DNA from 2 places in the Mesorhizobium sp. B3-1-9 genome. Region 2 is predicted to be linked to the other one. Evidence: riboswitches for the same ligand, from Rfam matches in the RefSeq annotation. Region 2 holds a riboswitch; the other holds the start of a gene.
What was found. Region 2 has a riboswitch for S-adenosylmethionine ahead of FJW07_RS21065 (homoserine O-acetyltransferase). Riboswitches for the same ligand answer to the same signal wherever they lie in the genome.

Region 1: it holds a riboswitch for S-adenosylmethionine, as region 2 does, so the genes downstream of both, FJW07_RS02505 (O-succinylhomoserine sulfhydrylase) here and FJW07_RS21065 (homoserine O-acetyltransferase) in region 2, are expected to answer to the same signal.

Annotation. Positions count from the first base shown of each region.
Region 1 is NZ_VFTJ01000001.1:535,475-538,872, reverse strand. Features, by position in the region: gene araD1 (AraD1 family protein) at 1-64, shown strand, start outside; gene FJW07_RS02510 (2'-deoxycytidine 5'-triphosphate deaminase) at 106-1,200, opposite strand; SAM riboswitch at 1,278-1,355, shown strand; gene FJW07_RS02505 (O-succinylhomoserine sulfhydrylase) at 1,412-2,602, shown strand; gene FJW07_RS02500 (ceramide glucosyltransferase) at 2,741-3,398, opposite strand, start outside.
Region 2 is NZ_VFTJ01000012.1:116,039-119,436, forward strand. Features, by position in the region: gene FJW07_RS21055 (phytanoyl-CoA dioxygenase family protein) at 1-488, opposite strand, end outside; gene FJW07_RS21060 (AraC family transcriptional regulator) at 677-1,528, shown strand; SAM riboswitch at 1,701-1,778, shown strand; gene FJW07_RS21065 (homoserine O-acetyltransferase) at 1,875-3,044, shown strand; gene metW (methionine biosynthesis protein MetW) at 3,124-3,398, shown strand, end outside.

The DNA.
Region 1 (3,398 bases), on a different contig from region 2:
CCTGCCGCTGCGCAACCCGCTGGAGATCGAGAAGCCGGTCAAGGTGGCGGTGAAGGCGCTGTGAGAGCGTGATCTCCCCCAAGGGGGAGATCAGCAGCTCAGACCTTAGCGCGCGGCGCGAAAATGCTTGGAGAGCTTCAGGCCCTGCGCCTGGTAGTTCGAGCCGAGATCGGTACCGTAAAGAGCCTGCGGGCGCTGCAGCATGTGCTCGTAGACGAGACGGCCGACGATCTGGCCGTGGTCGAGGATGAACGGCACCTCGTGGCTGCGCACTTCCAGCACCGCCCGGCTGCCGCTGCCGCCGGCGGCGGAATGGCCGAAGCCCGGATCGAAGAAGCCGGCATAGTGGACGCGGAACTCGCCGACCAGCGGATCGAAGGGCGTCATCTCGGCGGCGTAGAGCGGCGGCACGTGCACCGCTTCGCGCGAGACTAGGATGTAGAATTCGTCGGGGTCGAGCACGAGTTCGCCGGCGCCGCTCTTGTAGATCGGCTCCCAGAAATCGACGACATCCTGCGCGGCGCGCTTGTCGACATCGACCAGGCCGGTGTGGTGCTTGCCGCGATAGCCGACAAGGCCGTCCTTGTCGCCGTCGAGGTCGATGGAGAGCGCGATGCCACCGCCTGAAATATTGGGCGGCTCGGTGGCGACCAGCATCTCGGCGCGGTGAAGGTCGCGCAGCTCGCTCTCCGAAAGCACCGCGTTGCCGGTGCGGAAACGGATCTGCGACAGCCGCGAGCCGGCCCGCACGACGATCGGGAAGGTGCGCGGGCTGACTTCGAGATAGAGCGGCCCGTGATAGCCGGCGGCGATCTTGTCGAACTCGTGGCCGCGATCGGTCATCACCCGGGTGAAGATGTCGAGCCGCCCGGTCGAGCTCTTGGGATTGGCGGAAGCGGACACATTCGAGGGCAGCGCCAAGCTTTCGAGCAGCGGCACGATGTAGACGCAACCCGTCTCCAGCACCGCGCCCTCGGCGAGGCTGAATTCATGCAACTTCAGCCGCTCGAGCTTGTCGGCTACCCGATGATCGGGACCGGGCAGGAAGGAGGCGCGCACGCGGAAGGCCGTGTCGCCGAGCCTCAGGTCAAGGCTGGCCGGCTGGATCTGGTTGGTGTCCAGCGCGCGCGGCGACTTCAGCGCACCGGACTGGAACAGCGCGGAAATATCCTGGTCGGGAAGAATGCCTGTCTGCCGCAAAGTCTTACTCCGCTCTGCTGGTACAAACCTCTTAATGAAGCCGGCAATTGACGCAAGCGCGGCGCGGGTCTAAAGGGTCGTTATCCCGTGGTGATTTGGCCGGTCGGCTTGCAGCCACGTTAAACAAGTCGCTAAAGGACCGTCGAGCCGCAAGGCTATATGGACCGGTTGCGACTTCGCGGCCGGTTTTTTTGTGTCTGGAAGCAGGGCTATGAGCACCAAGAAGCGCAACTGGAAACCTCAGACGGCACTCGTGCATGGCGGAACGCTGCGTTCCGGCTTCGGCGAGACATCCGAGGCGATGTATCTCACCCAGGGCTATGTCTACGAGACGGCGCAAGCCGCGGAAGCCCGCTTCAAGGGCGAGGAGCCCGGTTTCATCTATTCGCGTTACGCCAACCCGACGGTCGACATGTTCGAAAAGCGCATGTGCGCGCTCGAAGGCGCCGAGGATGCCCGCGCCACCGCTTCCGGCATGGCGGCCGTCTCAGCCGCGTTGCTGTGCAGCGCCAAGGCCGGCGACCATATCGTGGCGGCGCGCGCCCTGTTCGGCTCCTGCCGCTGGGTGGTCGAGACGCTGGCGCCGCGCTACGGCATCCAGGCGACGCTGGTCGACGGCACCGACATCGCCAATTGGGAAAAGGCGATAAGGGCGAACACCAAGCTGTTCTTCCTCGAAAGCCCGACCAATCCGACGCTGGAAGTGGTCGACATCGCCGCGGTTGCCAAGCTCGCCAATTCGATCGGCGCGCGCGTGATCGTCGACAATGTCTTCGCCACGCCGCTGCAGCAGAAGCCGCTGCAGCTCGGCGCCCATATTGTCGTCTATTCGGCGACCAAGCACATAGACGGCCAGGGCCGCTGCCTCGGCGGCGTCATCCTGTCCGACAAGAAATGGATCGACGAGAACCTGCACGACTATTTCCGCCACACCGGTCCCAGCCTGTCGCCCTTCAACGCCTGGACGCTGTTGAAAGGCCTGGAGACGCTGCCGCTGCGCGTGCGCCAGCAGACCGAAAGCGCCGGCAAGATCGCGGATTTCCTCGCCGGCCGATCGGAGATCGCCCGCGTCATCTATCCGGGCCGGGCCGACCACCCGCAGGCGGATGTCGTCAAGAAGCAGATGTCGGGCGGCTCGACGCTGATCTGCCTCGACGTCAAGGGCGGCAAGCAGGCGGCCTTCGCCTTTCAGAACGCGCTCGACATCGTGCTGATCTCGAACAATCTCGGCGACGCCAAGAGCCTGATCACCCATCCGGCGACGACGACGCACAAGAACCTGAGCGACGACGCGCGGGCCGAACTCGGCATAGGACCCGGCACGCTCAGGCTCTCCGTCGGTCTGGAGGACGCCGACGACCTGCTGGAGGACATCCAGCAGGCGCTGAAGGCGGCCAAATAAGACCTGCAGCGGCGACCGTCGCTACACAGGATTTTAAAGCGCGTCGCGCTGAAGCGGATTCAGGCGACGCGCTTTTAAGCCTTTGTTTTCATGCATGTCGTTATCGCAAAACCGCTGCACACTTTTGCGCGACATGCTTTAGGCAAGCTCTTCCAGTTCGGTCATCGTCTTGGTGCGGATGGTCATGGCGTTGCCGCGCCATTCGACGGCGCCGCCGAACCAGGCGCGCGCCCAGATGGCGGGCAGCATCGCGTCGCGCGTGAGCATCACGGTGACGCTGCGCGGCGACAGGTACCAGCCCTTCGCAAAGGCCAGGAGGCATTCCGGCAGGTAGGCGATCGCCAGCACGCCCAAGGCCGTCGTGGGCAGGCTGACGCCGGCGCTTGCCGCCGCAATCAGCGCCAGCAGCAGCGGCACCGCAGCGCCGGTCAGGATCTCCGGCGCGAAGAACAGCGGGAAGGTGACGCGGCGCAGCCGCGCCCAGCGCGCCTGGCGCGACCAGATCTCGGCGAGCCGGCGCTGGCCGAGCGGCTGCTCGAAAGGCGAAGCGACGAGATTGACGCGCAGGCCCAGGCTGTTGACCAGCTTGGTGGCGGCCGCGTCCTCGGCGATCTCGGCGGCCAAAGCCTGGATACCGCCATTGGCATCGAGCATCGGCTTGTTCCACAGCATGCTCTTGCCTTGGGCGAAGCCGAGCCCAAGCGCCTCGCCGGCATACTGCCAGCGCGCCTGCAGCGTGTTGAGGAAGGCGCATTCGACTTCGGCCCAAAACCCATCCGGCCGCGACCCGATCGGC
Region 2 (3,398 bases):
TTCTCGCGGATATGATTGAGGCGGCCGAGCTTGTGCGTGCCCTTGAGCACCTGAAGGCAGCCGTTTTCGCGGGTCGCCTTGTCGAGCGCGACGTAGATGCTCATCATTTCCGGTGCCAGGCAGCCGTAATTGTACCAGTAGCCGAAGTCCTGGTGCCATTCCCATGCGCCGCCTTCGTTGGGCTGCTTCATCGTCATCTTGTGGCTGTAGAGGTAGATCGGCTTGCCGACGGCGTCCTCGGCCAGATCGACCATGCGTTCGTCGCGGGCCAGCAGGCCGTATTTGTCGTCCTCGGCCTTGGTCCACATCTTCAGCAGCGTGGTCTTGCCCTCCTTGTCGCCCTTGGACATCACGCCGCCCTTGCTCTGCTCCTCCGCGAGTTGCTTGCGGGCGTGGTCGCGAAAGTTGGCGACTTCACCGGCGCCCAGCAGGCCACGGCGAATGATGTAGCCGTCGCGCGCGTAAAGCTCGGCTTCATGTCTGGTCATCGCGAGCATCGGTATTCTCCCTGGAACCCCAAAGCGTCCCGCGATGCGGCACGGGCGCCCCTGAACCTTTTTGAAGGCCTGGTTCCGATCCGTTTCCGGCCGGAAATCCCAGGCTCTTGAGGAGAATTTAGCCCCTCCGCCGCGGAACAAAATGGACAAAGGGAACGTATTTTTTGTATAAAACGCGCATGCACAAAAGAACGTCCGTAATTGAGAGTTTCCACTATGTGCCAGCCCCGGCCTGGACCCGCGCCGCGTTCAGCGTGCTGCGCGCCGGAAAAGTCGCCGCCGGACCGGATTACCGGATAGAACGCGCCGTCTATCCCGGACAGGACATCATCTACTGTCTTGCCGGCGCCGGCTATGTCGAAACGCTTGGGCAAAGGATAGACGTCGGGGCTGGTCAATTGGTCTGGATGGCGAACGAGGCTCCGCACGTCCATTCCGCCGATCCCCGGGATCCTTGGACAGTACTTTGGTTCAGGCTGGACGGCCCGGAGCCCGCCATCCTGCGGCGCAAGCTGTTCGGAGAGGGCACGCCGCGCGCCACCTTCGCCGAGGGAACAACTCCAGTCCCATGGTTCGAGCGCCTGTTTGCCGCGTTGCGCCGCCGCGACGCCAGCCTCGATCTGCGCCTTTCGCAACTGGTTGCCGAATTCCTGCTCCTGATCGATCGCGCGTTGGCACCGGATAGCGACGACCTGCCGAAACCGCTCGCTTCTGGTATCGAGGCGATGCGCGGGGCGCTCGGTTTCGCATGGACCGCGTCGGCCCTGTCGGCCGTCACCGGGCTCGGGCCGTCGCAGACCCGGCGGATGTTTCAGCGCTATCTTCGCACCAGCCCGCATCAGTGGCTGATGCGCGAGCGGTTGATGCACGCGCAGTCGCTGCTCGTGCAGGACGACCAGCCGATCGCCGAGATTGCCGAGACATGCGGCTTTTGCGACGTCTATCATTTCGGCCGCGAATTCAGGCGATCCGTTGGCATTTCGCCTTCGGCCTGGCGGCGCAGCGAACTAGGTGTTGCGTCGAAGCGCTGAACAGATTCCGCGAAGGCGTCACACGGCTTTCCGGCAAGAAACTGCGACAAGACAAGGCAGGCCATGTGTTGGCTTGGCAGGAAATGGCCTGCTTGGGTGTGGTGAACCGACTGGAGCGCCGCGAGGAGGCTACCCGTTGACGAAGCGCGGCGCTGGTCCTAGAAGAACTGCCAGACTTCTCCGTGGTGATTTGGCCGGTCGGCTTGCAGCCACGTTAAACAACTCGCTAAAGGGCCGTTTGCAACCTGTAACCGGCTTTGCGACGGCAATGCCGGTTTTTTGTTGTCCGCTGCCGGCCGGACACCGCATCGGGACGAGACCGATGCGGGACAGGATGAGGATGGACATGGCCGCTCAACGCGCTGCAAGGACCAAGGACGAGGCCGACCATCCGTCGAGCCCGGTGCTGCAGTTCGGCCCCGACAAGCCGCTGAAGCTCGACGCCGGCACGCTGCTGTCGCCTTTCCAGATCGCCTACCAGACCTATGGCACGCTCAACGCCGCGCGCTCCAACGCCATCCTCGTCTGCCACGCGCTGACGGGCGACCAGCACGTCGCCAATACCAATCCGGTGACCGGCAAGCCGGGCTGGTGGGAAGTGCTGATCGGCCCAGGCAAGATCATCGACACCAACCGCTTCTTCGTCATCTGCGCAAACGTCATCGGCGGCTGTCTCGGCTCGACCGGCCCCGCCTCGACCAATCCGGCGACAGGCAAGCCTTATGGGCTCGACCTGCCGATCATCACCATCCGCGACATGGTGCGCGCGCAGGCGATGCTGGTCGATCATTTCGGCATCGAAAAGCTGTTCTGCGTGCTTGGCGGCTCGATGGGCGGCATGCAGGTGCTGGAATGGGCGGCGAGCCATTCGGAGCGTGTGTTCTGCGCCCTGCCGATCGCCAGCGGCGCCCGCCATTCCTCGCAGAACATCGCCTTCCATGAAGTCGGCCGACAGGCCGTCATGGCCGATCCGGAGTGGCATGGCGGCAAATATCTCGATTTCGGCAAGCGGCCGGAAAAGGGGCTCGCCGTCGCGCGCATGGCCGCTCACATCACCTACCTTTCGGAAGCAGCGCTCCACCGCAAGTTCGGCCGCAATCTGCAGGACCGCGAGGCGCTGACCTTCGGCTTCGACGCCGATTTCCAGATCGAAAGCTATCTGCGCCATCAGGGCATGACCTTCGTCGACCGCTTCGACGCCAATTCCTACCTCTATCTGACTCGCGCGATGGACTATTTCGACCTTGCCGCCGATCACGGCGGGCGCCTCGCCGACGCCTTCGCCGGCACCAAGACGCGCTTTTGCCTGGTCTCCTTCACCAGCGACTGGCTGTTCCCGACCGAGGAGAGCCGATCGATCGTGCATGCCTTGAACGCGGCGGGCGCTTCCGTCTCCTTCGTCGAGATCGAGACCGATCGCGGCCACGACGCCTTCCTGCTCGACGAGCCGGAGCTGTTCGCGGCCATCAACGGCTTCGTCGCGTCGGCCGCCCGCGCCAGGGGGCTCAGCGCATGACCCCGAACCGAAGGTCAGCGAACGCAGAAAGTTGCAGACTTTTCGGAGCCGGATCGCGCGCCATGCAGGAGGCAAGGCCATGAGCGTCAATCGCGCCCAGCGTGTCGACCTCGAGGTCGTCACCGATCTCATTCCGGCCAATTCGCGCGTCCTCGATGTCGGCTCGGGCGACGGCGTGCTTCTGGAACTCCTGCAGGAGACCAAGCAGGTCGACGGCCGCGGGCTGGAACTGTCGCAGCGCGGCGTCAATGAATGCGTGGCGCGCGGGCTATCGGTTATCCAGGGCGACGCCGACACGGATCTGAAATTCTACGCCGACAAGGGCTTCGACTTCGTCGTGCTGTCGCAGACGCT